Regions from separate parts of the Bradyrhizobium sp. CCBAU 051011 genome, predicted to be linked through region 4. Evidence: riboswitches for the same ligand, from Rfam matches in the RefSeq annotation. Region 4 holds a riboswitch; each other region holds the start of a gene.
What was found. Region 4 has a riboswitch for cobalamin ahead of ACH79_RS24555 (TonB-dependent siderophore receptor). Riboswitches for the same ligand answer to the same signal wherever they lie in the genome.

Region 1 (5,676 bases), 3.3 Mb from region 4:
TCGCGATTCCAATGCTGCAGCGGTGAATGGTGGAGGGACGTCGTGTCGCCTGGGCCGCCGCGTACGCATGATACGGCACGCATGGCCGATCCATCGTCGAAGTATCCTGGTCGGAGATAGTGTTGGCAATGTCGGCCTGGGATTCGGCAAGACAGCGTCTGTCAGCATGGCCTAGGGAATTATCCCTTGATGCGGCTGCTGCGCAGACAGGCAAACCCATGCTTTGCTTCTGGCGGAACGCCGGAGGACCATCTCGGTCTCACCCCCGGAGTGTTAATGTCATGCGTAGATCCGAGGTGCAGGGAATGAAAGCCGACCAAACGGGAGTGTGCTAAGATATATGTAGACTTGCACTGAATAGGTGTTTTCGTGGATGAGCAGTTTTTAAAGGACCGGGCCCAGATCATTCGCGATCTAGCGGACAAGGCAGACCCTTTCATTAGAAAAAGGCTGCTGGACCTAGCGGAACGGTATGATAGACGTATAAGACCGACGGTCTCAGATGACAAAGCGCGGCGAAACTAATTGGTCGTGGAACTGTTCCGACCGATCAGGCGACTCACCATTGATTGCACGTGGCCGATTTCGTGGTCGACATCCATGAGCGACGCTCTGGAGTCCGCCTGAAGGGACCCGACCGCACGTTTTCTTCAGAGCCGCTCGCGCCTGAAGACGCGGAGGCGGCTTATTACATTACGAGGACGTCAATCGCCCGTCTTGCGGAGGCGTCCTCTTCTCGAAATTAGGATGGGTGACCGTACGCCGGCATTTACGAACAACTGTTCGCCGAGGCTAATGACCTGTATCTGCGAGAACCTGCTCGCACCATGCGTTTTTGCGGTCAGAGCCATTGAGATCCTGCAAATCAATCTCTTGCCGGATGCAGAAAAAAGGCCGCGCGAATGTTACGCGCGGCCAAGTCAGGGAGGAACGCCCCAAGGGGCGGCTGAAGGAGCATCGAGATGAGTAGATCGATCACTCACCGAGAACTCCAAGCTTGTGAGAGCATCAGTGTTACGAGACGCTTTTTTATTCGTCTCTAGTCGCGCGAAGTGATCGAATACTTGAGTTCTTGCGCGGTTTGGCGGTAATTTTTGTACATGTCTCGCATCTTTTGTGCAAAGATGATCAGCTGGACGCATCGTTCAGCTCGACGTATCGGTCGGTCTACCGCGATAAGCCCGGATACCTAAGGAGGTCACCGTTCCCTTCTTTGTTCAGGCGGGATGTCGTTTCGGCGACACTCATCACGGGTCTCGGTGATCTATTACAAGCCTGTACGTGACGTGCGCTGCGAGTTCAGAATCGTGAGAAGCTACAGGCCTATGGGAATGTCAACGTAGCGCATCGATGGCTCGTCAGCGTCCGCCGGACCGAGCTGGTCCGAAGCCGACTGGCAAGCCGCAAGCGCTGCCGATGTCTGCTCTATGGCCTGCAAATGGCGAAGCATCACGCGGATATGGCGCGGCCAAAATGGTCGTTTCGGAGTGCGACGGTGGACGGTTCGAGTCCGCAGACGACAGAATGGATGACATGCCGCTCGAAGGCCACGAGATCGGGGGTGCCCGTAACTTTCAAGCACGGGCCAGGAAGGTGATGCGGCAGTCGTGCCTGAACGGGCTGTTTTTGGCCAAGGTGGTCGCTGAGCCGATGCAGGCGATAGAGATGCGCGGAGGTGGGCAACCTTCGGTCAATGGCTACGTCAGCGCATGGGTACGGCGATGCGACAGTAAGTTTCGGCAAGATATGGGTGTGCCTCGCGATATAGCATGTAGGCGCGTGCAGAGTTGGAGGCGGCCGCCTACCGATTTTCCTGCGGCGCTCACCACCGCGGAAAATTCGAACCTTTGCCGAGCGGATGCCGGGCGTGCCGCTGCTCGCCAATGTGACCGCCTTCGGCAAGACGCCGTTTCTTGCGGCGGCAGAATTCGAAATAACTAATCAATGGCGATCTGGCTCGTGTCGGCGCTGCGGGTGGCGAATAAGGCGCAGGAAGATGTGTAAGCTGGGATCGCGCAACCGCCGCACCCACATGATTGTCGATCGAATCCAGACGTGCGCCCAACTCTATGCCACGATCGGGCCACACGACGACGAGGCTAGATGCCTCCGTTCTCCAGACAATCGCTCCGAACCGCACAAAGAATTATCGAGAGGTTGACGGAACAGTCCTCTTGCAGGTAATCGGAGATGTCGAGGTTCTCCGGATGGATCCGGAGCTAAGAGGGAAGCCGGTGCGATGCCGGCGCTGCCCCCGCAACTGTAAGCGGCGAGCCGCTGTCCAATAGAAGCCACTGAAGCCACGCGGCTTTGGGAAGGTCGGATAGCGGCGACGACCCGCGAGCTAGGAGACCTGGCCCGACAATATATTCGTCCACGGGCGGGGTGTCCCGGTGGTGCGCCAAGCAGTTGCCGCTTTCCGCGGCTTTTCTGCACGCGTCCGCCATGGCCTTTGCTCCCAACATGGGGTTGAAGCTATGTCTCTTCTCTCGATTCCTGTCGCTACCCTCGGTACGCCGCGCATCGGTCCGCGCCGCGAACTCAAACTCGCGCTCGAGAGCTATTGGGCCGGAAAATCTGACGAAACGCAGCTTCTTGAGGCCGCGGCTGCGCTTCGCGCCGCCAACTGGGCGCGGCAGAAATCGCTCGGCGTAACCGTTATTCCTTCAAACGACTTCTCGCTTTATGACCATGTGCTCGATACCAGCGTGATGGTCGGTGCCATTCCGGAAATTTACGGTTGGAGTGCAGGCCCTGTTTCGCTCAAAACCTACTTTGCGATGGCACGGGGCGTGCAGCGCGATGACCATGACGCGAATTGCGGTCACGCCGAGCACAGCGCGGCAGCGCAGGAGATGACCAAATGGTTCGACACCAATTATCACTACATAGTGCCGGAATATCACAAGGATCAGACCTTCACGCTTTCCTCTCGCAAGCCGATCGAGGAGTACGAAGAAGCGAAAAACCTGGGTTATCAGACGCGCCCGGTGCTTGTTGGTCCGGTCACCTTTCTCAAGCTCGGCAAGAGCGCCGATCCTGCATTCGATACGCTGTTGCTTCTCGATAGGCTGCTGCCGGTCTATGTAGACGTTCTCCGCGAACTCACCTTAAGGGGCGCCGAGTGGGTGCAACTGGACGAGCCATGTTTGGTCCTGGACCTCGATGCTGCCACACGCGACGCGCTGCGCCGGACCTACACCTATCTGGCGAAAAAGGTTCCCGACGTGAAGATCATGCTCGCTACCTATTTTGGAACGATCGGCGATAACCTGGAAGCCGCTTTGACGTTGCCGGTTGCGGGCCTTCACATCGACCTGGTCCGCGCCCCGGAGCAGTTGGACGTGATTGTCGCCGACGCTCGAAGGGATCTTGTCATTTCCCTCGGAGTCGTCGATGGCCGCAATGTCTGGCGTTCGAACCTTCCAGCGGTGCTCGACCGGCTCGAACCTGCCATCGCAAGGCTCGGCAAGGACCGCGTGCAGATTGCACCCTCATGCTCGCTGCTTCATGTCCCGATCGATCTCGAACTAGAGACCGATCTCGATCTCGATGTGAAAAGCTGGCTTGCTTTCTCCGTCCAGAAGATCGGAGAACTCGCAACGCTGGGCCGCGTGCTGGCTAAAGGATGGGAGGAAGCGGCGGATGTACTTGAGGCTTCGGAGGCCGCGGCCGTCGCGCGCGAAACGTCACCCAACGTTCACAATGCGAACGTCGCCAAGCGAATGGCTGCAATCGATGGCAGCATGCGGCGTCGTCACAGTCCTTTCGCCCGGCGCGCCGAGGTTCAGCGCGCGCGGTTCCGATTGCCGACATTTCCAACGACGACGATCGGATCGTTCCCGCAGACGCTGGAGGTTCGCAACGCCCGCGCAGCCCATTCCCGGGGAACGATGAGCGACGCACAATACGAGCAGTTTCTCAAGGAGGAGACGGCGCGTGCGGTGCGCTGGCAGGAAGACATTGGTCTCGACGTTCTCGTGCATGGAGAGTTCGAGCGCAATGACATGGTGCAGTATTTCGGTGAGCGGCTGTCCGGCTTCGCATTCACCAAGCATGGTTGGGTTCAGTCCTACGGCTCGCGATATGTCCGGCCGCCCATCCTGTTTGGCGACGTCTCCCGGCCGACGCCGATGGCGATGGAGTGGTGGCGCTTCGCGCAATCGCTGACCAAGAAGCCACTGAAGGCGATGCTGACTGGGCCGGTGACGATCCTGAACTGGTCATTCGTCCGTGATGATATTCCACGGAGCGAAGCATGCCATCAGATCGCGCTCGCGATACGTGACGAGGTGATCGATCTGGAGAGGTCCGGCGCGATGATGATCCAGATTGACGAGGCTGCGCTCCGAGAAGGATTGCCGCTGCGCAAGTCACAATGGAAGACCTACCTCGGCTGGGCAGTAGACAGCTTCCGCATCTGCTCGGCTGGGGTGGCCGACGAGACCCAGATCCACACCCATATGTGTTATTCAGAGTTCAACGACATCATCGATGCGATCGCGGCAATGGATGCCGATGTCATCTCGATCGAGACGTCACGGTCAAAAATGCAGCTGCTTGATGCCTTCAAGAGCTACAAATATCCAAACGAGATCGGACCGGGCGTTTACGACATCCATTCGCCGCGCGTCCCGGATGCAGCCGAGATGAAAAATCTCATTGCGCTGGCGCGGCAGCGGCTTTCCGATGCGCAGCTCTGGATCAATCCCGATTGCGGCTTGAAAACGCGCCGATGGGAGGAGGTGCGTCCCGCGCTAACCAATATGGTCGCGGCTGCCCGTGAATTGCGGGCGGCGTCCTGATCCCAGTTGCCGATCTCCGACGTCTTTTTTCACAGGGGGCGCCGATGCGTTTTCTAAATCAAATGCGTCCGCTTTGGAAAAGAGGGGCCCTGTTGCTGATTCATCGCTGGTGGGAGCGATGTAGCGTGGTGGCGAGAAAACGATCCTGAAGTTGGTCGGAAGCAAGGCTCAAACGATCGAGGGGAACGAAATGCTCTCGATCCATCTCGGTACTGCTGGAGGGTTGAGTTATTGAGTTGAGTGTTTGCCGACTTTGGGAACCGGAACGGCGAAGCGTCGGACGATTTGCGAATGGTCGACGCGGATCCGGACGATTCGTATCGTCTTGCCCGGTCATGTGAGGTCAGGCCGGAGGGCGCTTTCGCTTCCTCGTCTCGCGGGCGAACCAATCGTCTTCGTTCACCTGAGACAAGGCGACCTTTTCGCGCTGGAAGATCGCTGGGCTCATCAGTAGGTGCCATTGTCGAAGGCGTCGCGAGAGATTACTGGCTGCACTGCTGCTACCCACGGCGCTCCACGCCACCTCCGTCGCTATCCCCCACCCAACAGAGCAAATCCGACAGCCAGGGCGAAAACGGCATCGGAGAAAACTTTGGCGTAAGGTCGCAAACCCGATGAACCAGAGTCTATTGCTAATCGCAAAGTAGGCAAGAATATAGCTCCGTAGCGGAGCGTCCTTGTCGTGATGCGCTTCCAAAGCTCTTCCTGCCTTCTGAAGGCGTGAACAGCACCAGGCCGTTGTTCGTTCTGCGCCTTCTATCCTGTTCGCCTGATTTCCAGACGGAAGGCGCGGCGCTAGCGCACTAACGCTAATCACAGTTCCGGAAATCACAAATCACTTGAGGCGAGCAGGTGCGTCGAGTTTAAATGA
Region 2 (5,676 bases), 3.3 Mb from region 4:
TTTCGTCGCTGGCGCCGAGATCCGGCGACAGATTATGGGACATTGGCGCCGGTTCAGGTTCGATCTCGGTAGAATGGGCTCTCTGTGGTGGCACGGCGATCGCCATCGAAGCGCGGTCTAATCGCGTAGCGAATATCCGCGGCAACGCGGCAACCTTCGGTCTGACGCATCGGATCGCCATCGTCGAGGGAATAGCGCCTGATATCCTCTCACGCCTTGAGACACCGCAAGCCGTCTTCATCGGCGGAGGGCTCGACGCTAGGATGTTCGATGCGGTGTGGTCGCGCATTGAGCCGAGAGTAAGGGTGGTTGCGCATGCCGTCACGCTGGAGACCGAGGCGCTACTCTCGGACCTTCATCAACGCCACGGTGGCGAGTTGATGCGAATTGAGATTGCGCATGCGGGTCACCTCGGCCGCTATCGCTCCTGGGAGGCGATGCGGCCGGTCGTGCAATGGAGTGCAGTCAAGTGAAGGTCGCAGGTCTGGGGTTCAAGCGGGAGGTCACACTGGCTGCGCTGCGCGAAGCTCTCGCCGCCGCGGGCGGTCCTGAAGGTCTCGCGGCAGTTGCAACTGTCAGCGACAAGGCCGAAACCGCCGCGCTCAAATTGCTGGCGCGCGAACTCACCGTGCCGATCCGGCCTGTTTCGGCCGATGTCCTAGCCGGCATTGCCACGCCCACACAGTCAGAATCCATCAAGGCGAAGTTCGGTACGGGCTCCGTCGCCGAAGCCGCAGCGCTTGCGGTCGCCGGCCGTGGTGCGCGCCTCGTTTCGACGCGGGCTGTCTCGCAGGATCGGACGGCGACCGCAGCGATCGCGGTAGGAGACGCCGAATGACGGTGCACTTCATCGGTGCCGGACCGGGAGCAGCTGATCTGCTCACCTTGCGCGGTCGCGATCTGATTGCCGCCTGTGCGGTCTGCCTCTATGCCGGCTCTCTCGTACCCGAGGGCGTTCTTGCCCATTGCCCAAAGGATGCACGGATCGTGAACACCGCGCCGCTGTCGCTCGACGACATCATGTCGGAGATCGTCACCGCGCATCGTGAGGGCAAGGACGTCGCGCGGCTACATTCCGGGGATCTCTCGATCTGGTCGGCGATGGGCGAGCAATTGCGCCGCCTGCGCGCGCTTCAAATCTCCTATTCAATCACGCCGGGCGTGCCGGCCTTTTCCGCCGCCGCGGCCGCGATCGAGGCCGAGCTCACGCTACCGGATCTTGTGCAATCGGTCGTGCTGACGCGGATGCCGGGCAGGGCGAGCGCGATGCCGCAAGGCGAGAAACTCGCCACCTTTGCCGCGACCGGTGCGGTGCTCGCCATCCATCTCTCGATCCATCTGCTTTCCACGGTGATTGATGAGCTGACGCCGCACTACGGAGGAGACTGCCCGGTTGCAATAGTCTGGCGCGCAAGCTGGCCGGATCAGCGCATCGTCCGCGCCACGCTCGGTACCTTGGACTCTGCTGTAAGCACCGAGCTCGAGCGCACAGCCGTTATTCTGGTTGGCCGCACACTGGGTTCGGAAGATTTCGGAGAGAGCCGCCTGTATGCCGTCGACTATGACCGCCGCTATCGGCCGCTCGGGCCGACGCCTCGCTTTCCGGAAGGCTCGTGATGACGGCGAGCCTCGTCATCTCCGCGCCTGCATCCGGGGTCGGCAAGACGACGCTGACGCTGGCGCGCGCCTATCGCGATCGCGGGCTGAAGGTCCAGTGCTTCAAGAGCGAGCCCGATTATATCGATGCGCGGCAATTGCCGATCCGGAATCAACGACCCTATTTATATGGGGAAGCGACACATTCCCGGCGCTCGCGGCAAAACTGATCGAGCACGGTGGCTGCCGACACGCCGGCGCTATTTGCGAGTCTCTTGGCCACGCCGAGGAGCGGATTGTCCGCACCACGATTGCGAAGCTCGCAGAGCAGCTAGCGCAAACCGGCGCCGCAACGACGGCGCCGATCATTCTTTTCGGCACGCTGGCGGGAGAGACCCGATGATGACGCTGTCGCCCGATCTCGCGAGCCCCTTGACGTCTCCTCGTCGGAAGGAGCACACAGAGCAGGCATGGTGCTCGAAGCGGCGCAAAGCGCCAGAGCATAATTGGGAACGGGGAAGGGCGGACCTGAATGCGGCGCCCAAAGCCCGGCCGCCCCCGCGACTGTAAGCGGTGAGGGGCTCCGATCCGCCACTGGCCGTCAGGCCTGGGAAGGCCGGGGACCGGTTTCGAACCGCGAGCCAGGAGACCGGCCCTGCAGTTTTTAACGCTAACGCCGTCGGGTGTGACGGCAGAAGGGACTTAAGTCATGCATATCGAACCAGGTATCGTTACGGGCGCCAAGCTCGTGCTGAGTTGCGCAACCGGTGCCGTTGCCGCCGGCTGCGCCTTCAAGCCCGTGGTCGAAACCGTGCGCGCGCAGGGAATTGTTTCGCTGGCGGTGCGCACCGTCGCAACAACGGTCCTGGTCTTCTCGTTCTTCGAACTCCTGCCGCATTTCAGGGTCGGGGTCTCGGAGGTGCATTTCATTCTCGGCTCGACGCTGTTTCTCCTGTTCGGCGCAGCGCCAGCCGCGTTCGGGTTGGCGCTTGGTCTTCTGCTGCAGGGGCTGTTCTTCGTGCCGACCGACCTGCCGCAATATGGTATGAACGTGACGACGCTGCTGGTGCCCTTATTTGCGATCCAGGCGCTGGCCGGGCGGATCATTCCTCGCAACACCGCCTATGTTGACCTGCAATATCGGCAGGCACTTGCGCTTTCAACCGCCTATCAATCCGGCATCGTAGGGTGGGTCGCCTTCTGGGCGCTGTATGGTGCGGGCTTTGCGGCCGAGAACCTCGCCTCCATCGCGTCTTTCGCCGCTTCTTACGCGCTCGTCGTGGTCATTGAACCGCTGGCCGATCTGACCGTGTTGGCACTGGCGAAATCGCTGCGAGGTGTGACTGCCGATGGTCTTGTTACCTATCGGCTTCACAACGGCGCCTGAAGATGACGTGCGGGCGGTCGCAAGCCGCGGCCGCCCCCGTTTCATAACGTAATGCTGACACTCTCCCTGATAGGCATTGGCTGCGGCGATCCCGAGCAGCTCACGCTTGGGGCGATCCGCGCGATCAATGCAGCTGACTTGGTGCTGATTCCGCGCAAGGGCCCGGTGAAGTCCGATCTCGCCGACCTGCGCCGGCTGATTTGCGCGCAAGCCCTGACGAACAGCCGCACGCGCGTTGCTGAGTTCGACGTGCCCGTTCGCGATACTGCGCAGGAGAGCTACCGCAAGGGAGTGGAGGAATGGCACGACGCCGTCGCCGTGACCTGGTCCCGGGCAATTGCGGCGCATCTCGGTGATGACGGGCGCGTTGCCCTGCTGATCTGGGGCGATCCTTCGCTATACGACTCGAGCCTGCGGATCGCACAAAGGCTTGATCCGTTGCCGATAATCGAGGTCGTCCCGGGCATCACGTCGATCCAGGCGCTTTGCGCCGCACATTCACTGCCGCTGAACGACATTGGGGAGCCTTTTCTCGTCACCACCGGACGGCGGCTGCGCGAATGCGGTTGGCCATCCGGCGCCGACACGGTGGTCGTCATGCTCGATGGCGGCGCCGCGTTCCAGTGGCTCGATCCGAACGGACTACATATCTGGTGGGGCGCCTATCTCGGGATGCCCCCGCAAATCACCATGTCAGGTGCGCTCGCAGAAGTGGGGCCAATCATCGTCGCCGCCCGACAGGAAGCACGCGCCAAGCATGGCTGGATCATGGATAGCTACATCATCAAGCGCGTGTCGTAGCACTCGTGCGAAGGCTGCTGGCATTGCGGCGTCCCGCGGCAAGCGCCTTCGCACGGCTTCCAAATGCGCCCGATCGCTGAGATCGGCCGGAGCGCCCGAAGGGGAGATCGTTCCTTCGATAGTATTGACGACTACCGCATGCCGGACCAACCAAAGAAAGGCTTCCCATTTCCATCCCTATATCTCCGACGCTTATCAATGCGAGAAACATCTTTAACATTCGCCCGCGGAGGCTTTACCGCGAAGACTGATATCACGGCCGGAGAAGAATGCGTACTCAACACCTCACGGGCCGCCGACCTGCAACGAAGGCGCGTTGCCTCGCGTAAGGCGAGTTTCTCATGACCGTGCTCGTCCCTTCTCGTTAAAGCGACGGGGATGGCGCTTGCGCCGAAGGTAGCAACTCGTTGCGAGCGTGGCGGTCGTCTAACCAACCTGCGCAAGCCAATTTCCGAAAGAATTGCCGGGGCGTCGCCATAGCGGCGACCGAGAAAAAGAGGCCGCTTGTAATGAACAAGCGGCCCAAGTCTAGGGAGGAAACGCCCAAGGAGGGCTGCGATAGCGCATCGCGCTACCGTGGTGCGTATATGCGTTGGCGGAGCACAAAACGCAAGAGTTGACTTCCGGATCGGCATCAAAGCGCACCGCTCACGCCTCGGGGTGAAGCCGTTTGCAGTCACCTGCTATTAACTCAAAGCATCCGGCACTCGCGGAACAGCTCCGAAGCCTGCGTTATGGCGCGTGGCGAAACTGAGTCGCGCCGGCGGCTCAGAGTTCAACTACCAAAGGAGACGACAATTCCTGGACAAAAAGCGAGCGAAGAGCAGATCGTAAGCCGAAGGTTCGTACAAATTCGTGCGAGGCCCCTCAGGTGAGACTTGAATCGCACGTAGCGTCAGGTTGTACGCTTTCGAAGCAGTGTTTCCGACTCAGCGAATGCGGCCGCCGAGAGGGATCGGGCTTCTTTACTGTGGCGAGCGCGCGCTTAGAGATCTTACACTTGATCTCGGACCCCTGAAGTCAGAGGGTGATGCTATTCCCAAGACCATTCGCCAACTGCCACGGAGCTCCGGAAAGCTGGAAAATACCGCCAGAGCCCGGCAACGCCCATAACCCTGGCACCGCCGTACTGCGGGGCTTCTTTATCGCTGTTATGCGCACTTCAAGCAGTTCTGGCCCTAACTGGTTCAGGGCGAGTTCGACGTGCGCATCGAAACGGTTGCGAGATCGAGGGATGTTACGACCGTGGTGTCGTATTCGGCGTGTCCGGTTGCAGACGCGTATGCTCGAAAAGCGACGCGGAGGTGCAAATATTCGCTCGCCGCGAAGCGAAGCACATAGTTTTCACTCTTCAAGCAAGGCCCGCACGACGTGCTTGGTGGCATGTGCATTGCTGGGAAGGACCCACACGATCATGCCACTCTCCCAGTCGTAGGCGCAGGAGTTATATGAAACCTACTCAATTGATCCAAATCAGCACCGGAGACGCCGTACTGAGCCGTCGGGCTTCGCAACGCACGAAGGCGCATTGGCCGCGATATCCGCCTGTCCTCGACAAACTGTACTCATCCCGCGCGCCTCGCCGGCGCATCGCTAGGTGCGATCTGACCTGCGTCGAGTGACGGAGACGAATGCAGTTCGCTGATCGAAATGCGCTTCTCAGCAAGGAGCCAAAGAAGAAATTGATGTGACGACGGCCGCAGATGTCATCGCGGCTTCTCTACACACGAAAATTAGTGGGAGTCCGCAAGCATGAACGCGCCGAGCTATCGGACGCAGATATTTTCTCATCTGACCGATAGTATTGATCGCGGGCAGAGAACGCGCCCGCTTGGGCTTCTCAGCAATTTGGTCACCGATCAGCTCCCGCACTGCATTGCCGAGATCAAACG
Region 3 (5,676 bases), 3.3 Mb from region 4:
GGCTGAGCGGGTATTGCGCATGGATTGCGCGAGGGAGGGAACCTTGGGATCGTCAAGCGTACAGATGATGGCGTTGCCGGCCGGCAGGCGCGCACGCGTAATTCCCTCCGACACCATGCGTGCGTCGCAGAGGATAGGCGCGGCGTTCTGCAGCGCAGCCCGCGCGATGCGCGCCATGCCGGGCGTGAAGCGGATGCAGGATTCGAGACTCACCATGCCGGCGGCATGGACCATCCGCACGACCACTGGCTCCTCGTCGGCAGAAAATCGCTCAAGGTTCGCCTCCGCGCGAATGGTGGCGAAGGATTGACGGTAGATCGTCGCACCATCGGTTTCATAGACGTGCGTCATCAGGGCGCTCCCGTTAGAACGGAAGGATCCGCGATCATTCGGCCTGCGCTTACTCCACGCTGGCTAGGCGTATCCCTCGTTGAGCCGCTGCGGATGACATCAAATCCCTCGCGGGTCGCAACAAGGGTGAGCGCAGCAGTCCCCGAATGAGCACAGCCTTTGGCACAGCCAGAGACGTGAAGCCTCTCGTCCGCGGCAATATGCGACGCAAGCGACGCTGCAAGTGCACGAGTGTCGCAGTGCGCCTCACAGCAGGCGGGCGCACCGCTGCAGGCGACGACGCGCAGGATCGGATCGTCCGCTTGGGTGACGAGGCTCTCGCAGTGGGGCATTTCGCGCAATCCTTCCGCCACAATCATGCGCCAGGGCGTCATCCGTAATCCTTGCGAGCATCCGGCAAGATGGCTGAGAGCGGCATGTGTCAGCTGTCCGAAAGCCGCAGCGACCATCGCGCCTTGCGGATAAAGTCCGGGACGCGGCTCCGCGATCATGCAAGCCGGCTTGACGTTGCTACGAAGCGCGTCGGGCAGTTTTGCGCCAGCCCCGACATGCGCTTTCATTCGCCCTCTCCCCTCCCTGGCTCCGCCCGAGTCGACGAACCACTCGGCAAGCGCGAGCGCAACGCTTACCGCTTCTGTCCGTGAGACGGGACGACCATGCTCCGCACCGTCGGCACGCACGATCAGCTCTCCCGCGATGCTGCGCTCGATCCGGATGTCGGCGGAGGCGCCGGCCAGCGCGGGCTCTGTGCTGCAATCAACGGCGAAGCCGAATTTGGTCGGCAGGTCGGGCGGTCCCATCACAAGCCCGCGTTCAAGTTCTGCTGCGAGAAAACAGGTATCGTCACTGGCGCTCCAGAAGGGCGAGACAAGGATGTTGCGCCGCGCTTCCGACTCCGCATCGGGATCGAGCAAGTGCAGCCGTGAGAGTTCCTCGATCAAGGGCCGATGACCTTGATCACTGACACCCCTGATTTGCAGGTTGCCCCGGCTGGTCAGATCGATCAGGCCGTTGCCGTAGCGCTCGGACAGCACCGCAATTCCCGCTGCCTGCTTCGGAGCCAGCCGGCCACCGTGCGGCCGGATGCGAACCACGAGCCCATCTCCCGACCGCATCGGCCGTAAGGCGCTGGGGCACCAGCCCTTGATCGCAACAGCGCTCATGAAGCCTCCCGCAGCGCGACCGCAATCGAATTGCGCCGTGTCCTCCAGGGCGAAGCTTGATTCAAACGGGTGAAGCAAGTCTCGATCGCCGCAAGCGCCGCCGGATTCTCGCGCGCCATGAAAGTGCGCACGTTGTCGCTGCCAAGCATCGCGTCGTAATAGAGATCGAAGAGATGCGTGGGCACCGCATCGGCAAGATGTGCAAAGCTGGCCATATGCTCTAGCGTGGCAGCGATTTCCGCCGCGCCCCGAAAGCCGTGGCGCATCATCCCGGACATCCATTTGGGTTGACCGCACGCGCACGCACAACGCGCGAAATTTCCTCGGTCAACGAGCGAGCACGCGGCTGATCGGGATGTGTCGCGTAGGTGGTAGAGCGATGGTGTGGCCGCGCCGAGGCGCGCCGCCGCGGGCGCAAGGCCCGCCTCATGCACGGCATAGTCTGCGGCGAGCAGCAGATCCGTTTCATGGTAATCGGTGGAAATGCGGGCAAGCGATTGTTTGCGGAAGATCTCCGGCCGGCTGCGCCACGGCACGATGCCGTCGGCCGTCGCCGCATAGGCCGCAGCACCGGCGATCACGTCCGGCGCGTTTATGTCGGACAGGCGGCCGCAGACGTAAGACCACCGTCCAGGCGCGCTGAGCGCGCAACCCTGGCTACAAGCAGACAGGCATTCGACCGGAACCACGTGGACGTCTTCCGGCACGCCGGCGAGAATGGCGCTGTGCAGACGCGCGCCTGGCGTGATTTTGCCTTCTCTTACGGGTTGGTCGGCACGGCAGGTGATGCAGACATGAAGCGTGACGGTCATCGCCCTCCTCGATTTTTGGCGGAGGCGATGAGGCGCACGAACCGGAGACACTACGGTTCGTTGCCGTCGCGGAGCACCCCGTCCGCCGGTCTCAAGTCTCTGCGCTGGCAGGTCTCCCGGCTTGCGGAGCAGGTTTTCCCTTCGATCTCCACCTTCCCAACCCTTGACGGGTCAGTGGCTCCTAGAGATCTCTCCGGTCACGGTCGCGGGGGCGGCTGCGCTTCAGGTCCAAGCTTCGCGGCTAGAGCCCTATCGCATTCCCTCTTCGCCTGTCCTAGGACAGGAACCAACGCCACCCCACCATTTGCCCAAGCGTGCAGCTTGTCAAGCCGTAGAGCGTGCTCATGACTTCCGAACCTGATGCCGCTGAGGACGAAACCGTGACCTCTGAAGCCTCGCTGGACGCCCACCATGCGGCCAAAATGGCGAAGAAAAAAAGCAGCGCGCGACCGGATGATAGCCGCCAAGAGCGGTGAGAAGGGACTCATCATCGTCCACACCTGCGCGAGCAAAGGGAAATCCTCCTTGGCTCTCGGCATGATCATGCGGTGCGTTGCGCATGGCTTTCCCTGCGCCATGATGCAATTCATCAAAGGTGCGTGGGACACCGGCGAGCGCCCGCTGCTGACCAGACATTTTGGTGAATTGTGTCGCGCCAACTGGGAACATCGGCGATCGGCGAAGGAATTTACCACTCGACGATAGCCTAGGTTTCAACTTTCCATCCAGAGCCTTCATCGCGTGTCAACTCGTAGGTCAACAAATCAGGATGCTGACCGCGATGCATTTGATGCGAACCTGGCGATTGGCCGAAGCGCAACTGGTAAATGCCATGCCTGTCCTTAGGAAAAAAGCTTTTCTGCCGGCCCACTATCGTTGCGGAATAATAGGCCGCTGACAGACATCAACTAATCCGATGGGCCGTTCTGACCTATCGATGGATTGGTGCGAGGACGCGGCGCCGCCCCCTGAATTCATGGGCGTGAGTGAGATCAAATGCAAGATCTGCAAGCTGGCGCTCCTGCTCGCCAAAAAAATGCCCGGCCTCCTTTTCGGCGGCCGGGCGGAAGTCAGTCTGGGGGGGAGCGACGCTGCTACACATCGCACCAGCTTCCGTCGGCAGAGGGAGGGTGCCGGCGGTTCATTTACGGCGGGGGCATTCGCCGTTAACTTTAGCCACGGGAAGGCCGATATACGTTCCAAATGAAATCAGGTTTCGCTTCCTTCTGCTCTATTCAGGGAATTCGGCCCAACGATCGCGTGAAGCTCGACAAGTGCGTCGGTCACGTAATCTTGAGGCGATCATCAAAGATATGCTTCAAGATGAACCCACCGAAAAGAGGCTGTCCGCCAATGCTTCGCCCACCTGTGATCACTCATCCGCGATGGAAGTGACGTCCGAGTATGTGTGCCATTTGCACCAGACTATGCTCGCTTTCTAACAGCATTCCGCAAAACTGGTGAAATCGATTGTTTCGATGGGATGCATCTATGCTGTTGATACATAAAGACATGCGTTCAGCGACCCTTGATCTAAATCGCCTCATTCGCGCAGGACGCTCTGGTGACCAGGCGTAAGCTCTGGCCGAATTGCAATCCATTTTACCAAGACATCGCGGTGGCCGACTTTTTTGCGCGGCCTCGGCCCGTTTCCCATCTGCAAGGCCCGCTGCGTGTTTGCGCTGCTTTCGGATCAGCCAGCGCACGCGGCGGAAACCCCACAATTGCGAGTCTAGGGCTCAATCGCGAAAGACCGCTGAGAGGGCATGTTGGCCGACGGCTGGTGCGAAGCTACTCATCGAGGCTTGCACGGACACGGCTCGCAAACAGCGAAGCACCCGGCTCATCATGGCGCAGGATTGTTTGGTGGCCGACAAAGTCTCGCTACGCAACGTGGTAATTGCGACACTATTCTCAATCCAAGAATGTCGCGCGGCCGTTCCCTGGGCCGACTAGACGCAGATCATCGGCAGCTTTCGAGCGGCACGTCGTTTGCAAGGGTGATATTGGGCATGGACACGGACCTTCAGCCGTGCCGATGCCCGCAACCTTCAGGTTGCAGCCCGACGCACCTCTTGCTTCTCCCTTTAGCAAAGTGCGTCGGGCTTTTTCGGTCATACAGACACGCCCTTGCAAGAACACCCCCTTGCCTATGGCAACGCCTGTCTTGACCATGCACGCTGCTCTGTATCCGGATTTTCGTATTCGGGATTCGACAATGCACGAGACAACCTTTCGGCGAGCCACCTGAGAGGTTCCCAAACTGATAGATTCCCGTCGATTTAGCTCGGTGGGCTAAGACGTGAAGTCGTGTGCGATCGAGGACCCAACAGCGCAGAGCTCGGCGGCATCAAGGAATCGGCTGGGCCACTCCGAAAACCTGCCTACGGGTCTACCGCCGATCGATTACGTCCTTATGGCCGATGACATAGTCCCCTCCTTTACGGTTGAGCGGGTCAAGTATCAGGGACGAAACAACCGACCGTATCGCGCTAGATCAACATCGGAAGCATCTGCCCAGGGCGCGCGAGGACAAGGCGCTACGATCAAGCGTTACAGCCGCGATTCCGACATCCGCTCGACGCGGCGCGGATCCGGCCTTTCGTCGTCGTCAGAAGCGCCGGGCTGACGCCATCGACCACCTCAGTTGTGCTTTTCAGGTAACAGCGGCCTGATCTCGGCCAAGCCCGCGATCGCATCACAACCAGAATGCTCGCGATCAGGATAATGAAATTCTTTTCGAAGATTTGATGGCGGGTTCAGAAGGCAATCAGATCGTTCCTTATTGCGCCGCCTGCAGCCCGAGCTCTGTAGCCAATTCCGCCCCGCCTGCCCGCACTGTCATCCATAGATTATAGGCCATGATTAACGACCCGATCAAGAACAGCGCTCCACCTGCGGCGCGGATGATGTGGAAGGGATGCATCGCTTCCACGGTCTCGATGAAGGAATATTCGAGGAAGCCGAGCGAGGTGTAGGCGCGCCACATCAGGCCCTGCAGGATTCCCGACACCCACATCGCCGAGATGTAGAGCACGATGCCGATGGTCGCGGTCCAGAAGTGCCAGTTGACCAGCTTCAGGCTGTAGAGCCCCTTGCGATCCCACAGCCATGGAATCAGGCAGTACAGCGCGCCAAAGGAGACGAAGCCGACCCAGCCCAGCGCACCGGAATGCACGTGACCGATGGTCCAGTCGGTATAGTGGCTCAGCGAGTTCACGACCTTGATCGACATCATCGGCCCTTCGAAGGTCGACATGCCGTAGAAGGCGACCGACACGACCAGCATGCGCAGCACGGGATCGGTGCGAAGCTTGTCCCAGGCACCCGACAGCGTCATCAGGCCGTTG
Region 4 (5,676 bases):
GCGCGGCTCAATGAGCCATTTGTCAGTGGGCGTAATGGCCAGTGCGAGCCGGGCCACATCGGAAGGACGGCGTTGCAAGGTAAGATTGGTCCTGAGATCGACAGCATGCAAATGGGTGTAGGCGGCCTTCAGCTTCAGATACCCTGGCAGGAGAACTAGATCCGACCCGAATTCGATGCCGGAGGTCTCCGCGCGGGTGACGTTGACATAGTGCCCGAGGGGATTGGCGGCATCGATCGAAAATTCGATCAGATTGGAAAATTTGTTGGCGAACGCCGTGACCGACAGTGTCAGTCTCCCGTTGAAAAGGGTTTGGTCTATTCCGGCGTCATATCCGAAGCTCTGCTCGGGACTGAGCGAACTATTGCCGTAAGTTGGCGCGTAGAGCTGATAGAGGGTGGGGGCCTTGGCGCCGGTGCCGGCGCTGGTACGCAGCTTGGTGCCGGTTTCGACAATCGTGTAGGCCGCGGTCGCGCGCCAGGTCTCGAACCGGGCAACGTCGACGACATCGTCGATCCGTCCACCAAGGCTGATGTTCAGCCGCTCGCCGATCGGCAATTGCCACAGCGCAAACACCGAATTGATATCTTGCGTTCCCTTGAGCTGGGGCGTCTGCGGCCCCGGAATCGGGAGCAGCTTGGTAGCATAGGTGTTTGCGGTTTCGTGTTGTGTTCTGGAGCCAAAAATAAGCGATCCTAGCGGCCCCATTTTCAGGTTGCCCTGGTATTCGGCGCCGACACTGTTGCCGACGTAATCGGAAATGGTCGATGTCGTGTTCTGCGGCAGTTTGTTGATCTTGTAGCTTACCTCGTTGAAGGAGCGGTCGATGTGGGTCTCGAACACGTTGAAGCTATGGTTCAGGACTCCGTCGAGCGTATCGAAAGAGGCGCGTCCCCAAACCTGCTGGAGCAGACGCGTGGCGCTTGAAGGCGTGTCGGGAAATGCGCCGGTCGCCGCATCATATGCCGATCGCGTGAACGAGGAGAGAACTCCGGATTCCAGCCGCACACCTTCTCCGGCGTCGTAGCCGATGCGCGCCGAGCCGCCGACGCGATCAAATCCGTCGCGCTCGAGCGGGCCATACTTGGCCTCAAGTGCCGGAATGCGATAACCAAAACGCGAGAAGCCGTTGCTGTGTTGTCCGCCTGCGGCAACAGCGTATGACCACGGACCAGCGGAGCCTGTCACCGATCCGCTGGTGGCGGCAGTGCCATAGCTTCCGCCCTCGGCGCGGACGTTGAATTGGGCGGGGCCGCCGCCCTTCCTGGTGATGATGTTGACGACACCGCCGATCGCGTCCGAGCCGTAGAGCGCACTTTGCGGCCCCTTCAACACCTCGATTCGCTCGATCGAGCTCGGCATGAGCATCGCGAAATCGAAGTCGCCGCTGGCGGCGGTTGGATCGTTGACACGAATGCCATCGATCATCACCAGGGTCTGACCGGTGTTGGCGCCGCGCAACCGGATGCTCGTCGTCGCGCCGGGGCCGCCGCTTTCGGTGATGTCGAGGCCCGGAACGGTTCGCAAAGCATCGACCAGGGACCCCGGATTGGTAGTTGCAATCGTCTCCTTGTTGACGACGCTAACGGCGCTTCCTGTACGGCTGAGCGGCTCCGGCGTTCGGTCCGGTGTGATCACCAATTCGGACGGTTGCGGTGGCGAGGAATCGGGCCTTGCCGGCACAGCCTGCCTCGTGCGCGCTGCGTTGTCCGTTCGGCGAACGGGCTTGGCGGGCTTGGCCGACGGCTTGGGTTCGACCACGACCTCTGGAAGTTTCTGCGGACCCGACTGGGCGATCGCCTCTTCAGGAAGGCCAAACAGGCCAAATAACGCGGCGAAGCCCGCGGCAAACCTACAGAATCCCATGACCACCTTTCCTTCGACCCACCGTCGAACGAGTTGAGCTTGGTCATCGGCCGGTCTCCTGGCTCGCGGTCGTCTCCCGGTCCGCCTTCCCAAACCAATGCAGGTTCAGTGGCTATGTTGGACTGAGAATGGCCGCTTACAGTTGCGGGGGCAGCTGCGGCATTGGGGGTGTTTCCCCGCACCGCATTCCCGTTTCACCTTCTACGAAGGCACCGATGACGGATGGAACGAAGCACAGAGCGACATCCGACGCAACCATTGGCGTCGACCCGCTTACGACGAGGCTCCGGACGATCGTGCGGAGAACCTATGAAAAAAAACACCGGTGAGGCAACCAAGCAACGCCCAGAACAGCAGGCTCGTAATGGTCACGGAGACCACGAACTGATGCGAGAGCGCATCGGGAACGTCGCTATGCGCGCCGGCATGCTGTGGCGCGCCAACCAGGTGTGGAGAGACGACCAGGCAAAATCCCAGCACGGTGGCCCAGACGGCGCGATGCAGAAAAATGAGACCCATGCCGAGGGCAGTTGCCAGTGCGGTCATGGTCCACCAAAGCTGACGTGCCCCCAGGGCGGCGACCGGTGCGCCCGGGAGCTCGGGCGGCAATCCAAGCCCCGGCGCGGCGGTGAAGACCACAAAGCCGCTTAGGCCCCACAACAGTGCTTCGTGCCGGTCTACGCCGCCGCGCATGGCATAGAAGCCGGCCAGCAAGAGCGAAAATCCAATTGCCGTGAGAATATTGGCGGCAGCCGTCAGGCCGTTGCGCTGCAATCCTTCGGCTGGTTTCCAAGCGGTGGCCTCATGTTCGTGAGAGGCGTGATTATGGGGCGCATGCCCCTTGGTGGATTCGCCCGTCGGCTTGACACCGGCTTCCGGCGCCTGGTGTTCGTAGGTTTCGGCTTTGAGGATCAGCGGGACGGTGCTGAAGTATTGCAGGACAGTGACCGCGGCACCGCCGATCAGTCCGCTCAAGACCGCGGAAAAGACAATCGAACGAAAAATCGACATCGCAAATCAGTGGCAGGGAAACGCATTCGAATGACGGACGTCGTGCGCGGCGTTGTGGACGGCATCGATATGGGAGAAACCGACGAACCCCACGATGAAGAGACCGAGAGCCATGGCGAGAGCTGCCTGGTAGACCACGCTCAGGTCATGACTGGCGATCGGCAAACTGGCAGCGGTACGAGTCTGTTGCATGACGGTTCTCCAAGGAAGCAGGCATTTCTAGCGGAAACGAATGTCTTTCGCGACCCCTAATTGCCCATTTGTTCGATTACGTCCCGGCTGGTGAGGTGAAAATTGACCCCGCGCGCAATTTCTCTTCGAGCAATTTTGGCCGCCGCCGCGGCACGGAAGGCGCGCTCCTGGTTGCGAAAAAAGGCCAGGCAATCATCAGGCTCCGGAAAAAACTGCAGTAGCGTTCGAAAGGCAAGCCGATGCACCATGCAGAAGCCGCGATGGTTGTCCGGCTCGAACGCCAAAGCGTCGATATCATCCCGCCAGCAAACTGGATTGTCGCTTTGATGCAACGGTAACTCCGGAGTTCAGCCCAGCGGAGCGGATTCGCTTTAGCCGCGCAGGTAGCGCCAGCCGATAACGACGCCGCTCACCGAGACGATAGCGCCCAGAATCGACAGCAGCCACACCACAATGTCCCAAGCCGGGCGGTACATCAGGAACAGTTGAAAGTCGAAACTGTGCAGCGCGTTGAACAACCAGCGATATGTGCGTCGGCTGCTGTCCACGCGGCCGATGATATCGCCGGTGACCGGGCTGATGTGAAACCACGTCTTTGCGTCATCATCAAACACCGCACGCAACACCGGCAGTTCGCGGTCATGATGATGTGCATACCAGTAAGTGTCGTATTCCTTGAGGGTCAATCGCTCCGTGATGTGAGCGTGCGGCGGCAGTTTTGCTGCGGCAGTCCAGAGGCGATCCTGCGAAAGCTTTGCAAATTCGCCCGATGTCACATCCAGTGGCGTCTGCGTGCCATCACGTGATGCAACGATGATCATCGGGCTGCCATCGAGCCAGACGAAACGCGCTTCAGTCGCGCCGAATTGCAGCGTTGGCAGCTTCGCCGCAATGGTCGGTATGTCATGGCCGGCATAGCGTTGCAGAACTTCGCGCGTTGTGTTGCGCCCGGAAAAATACTCGCCGGGATTGAGCGAAAGCCAGCCGGAGAACATCCAGGTCAGCACGAAGATGCCGGCAATCAGGCCGGTGATGTGGTGCCATGCCATCCAGCCGCGATACGGTGTGATCCTGTCGCTGGCATAGCGCTGCCTCAGCCGCACGCGCAGGATGCCGATCAAGATGCCGGTTACGCCGACGATCATGCAGATGCCAGAGATCCACAGCACCACCAGCCGCCACAGCGGGCCGTCCTTGCGCAGCACGGTCGGATAGATCCAGTGCGGGATCGAGCCGAGCCAGTTCCAGACGCGCTCGGTGCGGCTGGTGTCGAGCGCGATCTGGCCGGAGCGCGAGGAGACATAGAGCTTGGTACTGGCATCGTCGCCGAGCGCAATCAGATAAAGCGGTCGCAGCGGATCGTAACGGGCAGTCACGCTCCATTGGTCGCGATCAACGATCTCTTCGAGCTGCGGTGTTTTGCTCGCGGGGTGGTATTGCGCGATCGCCAACGCCTGTCCTTCGGAGAGGTTGGTGATGGCGCGGCCATTGGCGGCAGAGATCACCTGCCGCGTGCCGTCCCAGGCAGTCATGCGATATACGGGCTCGTCGGCCAGCATCGAAAGCCGGAGATCGCGCGGATAGCGGGTGGCGCCAGCCTGCTTCATTGCGTCGTCCGGTGACAACGCCACCTTCTCCCATCGGATATCAGGAAGCGCTGCCAGCCTTTCCTTGTCGGAAAGGCCGGGAAACGCGACATACATCATCACCACGCCGGAAATGAACCACATGGCGAAGAACAGGCAGGTGATGATGCCGATCCAGCGGTGGCCGATATACAGCCACCGCCGGAGCGTGCGTTTCAGGGCGCGTGACACGCTCAGAACTTCACGTTGACGGCGAGCTGGGCCGTGCGAGGCATTCCGAGCAGCCATTGAGTGGTGCCGCCCGACGTCGTGTAAATCTCATCGAAGAGATTGTAGACGCGAAACGACACGGTGGTATTGAGATCGGGCTTCCACTGCACACCGGCATTGACGATGTTGTAGGCCGGACGTGTGAGCGTGTTGGCATTGTCCGCAAAGGTCTTGCCGACGATCTGCACGCCCGCATTGGCCGACCAGTTCGGTGCAAAGGCCCATGTCGCCCAGATATTGGAGACGTTCTGCGGCACATTGACAGGCACGTTGCCGGCATAGTTCACGCTTCCGCCGCCGACCGCCTGCACGAAGTCGTCATACTTCGCGCGCAGGAAGGCTGTGTTGGCATCGATTCGCCAGCCATAGTCGAGCAAGAGGCCGACCGATGCTTCGACGCCACGCGATGATTGCTGGCCGACCTGAACGGTCAGCGACGGAATGTTGGGATCGCGTGCGAGCAGGCTGTTCTTCACGATCTCATAGCCGGCCAGAGTCCATTCGCCGCGGCCGCCCCGGAAAGATTGCTTGACGCCGACCTCGATCTGCTTGCCGGTTGCCAGGTCGAAATTCTTGTTTGCGGCGGACAGCGAGATGAGCCCGCCGACCGGATCGACCGCGGTGGAGTACTGGCCATAGAAAGCGAGATCCTTGACGGGCGTATAGACCGCACCCGCGCGCCAGGTCGTCGAGGAGAACGACTTTTCGAAGCTGTTGGCGGGCGAGACATAGTCGGTGCGTGTGATTGTCG

Region 1: it holds a riboswitch for cobalamin, as region 4 does, so the genes downstream of both, metE (5-methyltetrahydropteroyltriglutamate--homocysteine S-methyltransferase) here and ACH79_RS24555 (TonB-dependent siderophore receptor) in region 4, are expected to answer to the same signal.
Region 2: it holds a riboswitch for cobalamin, as region 4 does, so the genes downstream of both, ACH79_RS40100 (energy-coupling factor ABC transporter permease) here and ACH79_RS24555 (TonB-dependent siderophore receptor) in region 4, are expected to answer to the same signal.
Region 3: it holds a riboswitch for cobalamin, as region 4 does, so the genes downstream of both, ACH79_RS44670 (DUF1636 family protein) here and ACH79_RS24555 (TonB-dependent siderophore receptor) in region 4, are expected to answer to the same signal.

What each region holds. Positions count from the first base shown of each region.
Region 1 covers NZ_CP022222.1:8,538,778-8,544,453, reverse strand. Annotated here, with positions in the region: cobalamin riboswitch at 2,180-2,376, shown strand; gene metE (5-methyltetrahydropteroyltriglutamate--homocysteine S-methyltransferase) at 2,478-4,805, shown strand.
Region 2 covers NZ_CP022222.1:8,518,321-8,523,996, reverse strand. Annotated here, with positions in the region: gene ACH79_RS40115 (bifunctional cobalt-precorrin-7 (C(5))-methyltransferase/cobalt-precorrin-6B (C(15))-methyltransferase) at 1-473, shown strand, start outside; gene ACH79_RS40110 (cobalamin biosynthesis protein) at 470-838, shown strand; gene cobM (precorrin-4 C(11)-methyltransferase) at 835-1,617, shown strand; gene ACH79_RS43485 (hypothetical protein) at 1,617-1,826, shown strand; cobalamin riboswitch at 2,051-2,269, shown strand; gene ACH79_RS40100 (energy-coupling factor ABC transporter permease) at 2,306-2,983, shown strand; gene cobF (precorrin-6A synthase (deacetylating)) at 3,035-3,784, shown strand; gene ACH79_RS40090 (hypothetical protein) at 5,537-5,676, shown strand, end outside.
Region 3 covers NZ_CP022222.1:8,527,173-8,532,848, forward strand. Annotated here, with positions in the region: gene ACH79_RS40135 (precorrin-8X methylmutase) at 1-351, opposite strand, end outside; gene cobG (precorrin-3B synthase) at 351-1,514, opposite strand; gene ACH79_RS44665 (cobaltochelatase subunit CobN) at 1,511-1,948, opposite strand; partial or broken gene ACH79_RS44670 (DUF1636 family protein) at 1,997-2,326, opposite strand; cobalamin riboswitch at 2,415-2,632, opposite strand; partial or broken gene ACH79_RS40150 (cob(I)yrinic acid a,c-diamide adenosyltransferase) at 2,671-2,980, shown strand; gene ccoN (cytochrome-c oxidase, cbb3-type subunit I) at 5,109-5,676, opposite strand, start outside.
Region 4 covers NZ_CP022222.1:5,267,928-5,273,603, forward strand. Annotated here, with positions in the region: gene ACH79_RS24555 (TonB-dependent siderophore receptor) at 1-1,866, opposite strand, end outside; cobalamin riboswitch at 1,897-2,098, opposite strand; gene ACH79_RS24560 (CbtA family protein) at 2,140-2,877, opposite strand; gene ACH79_RS24565 (CbtB-domain containing protein) at 2,884-3,069, opposite strand; gene ACH79_RS24570 (hypothetical protein) at 3,126-3,401, opposite strand; gene ACH79_RS24575 (PepSY domain-containing protein) at 3,441-4,886, opposite strand; gene ACH79_RS24580 (TonB-dependent siderophore receptor) at 4,889-5,676, opposite strand, start outside.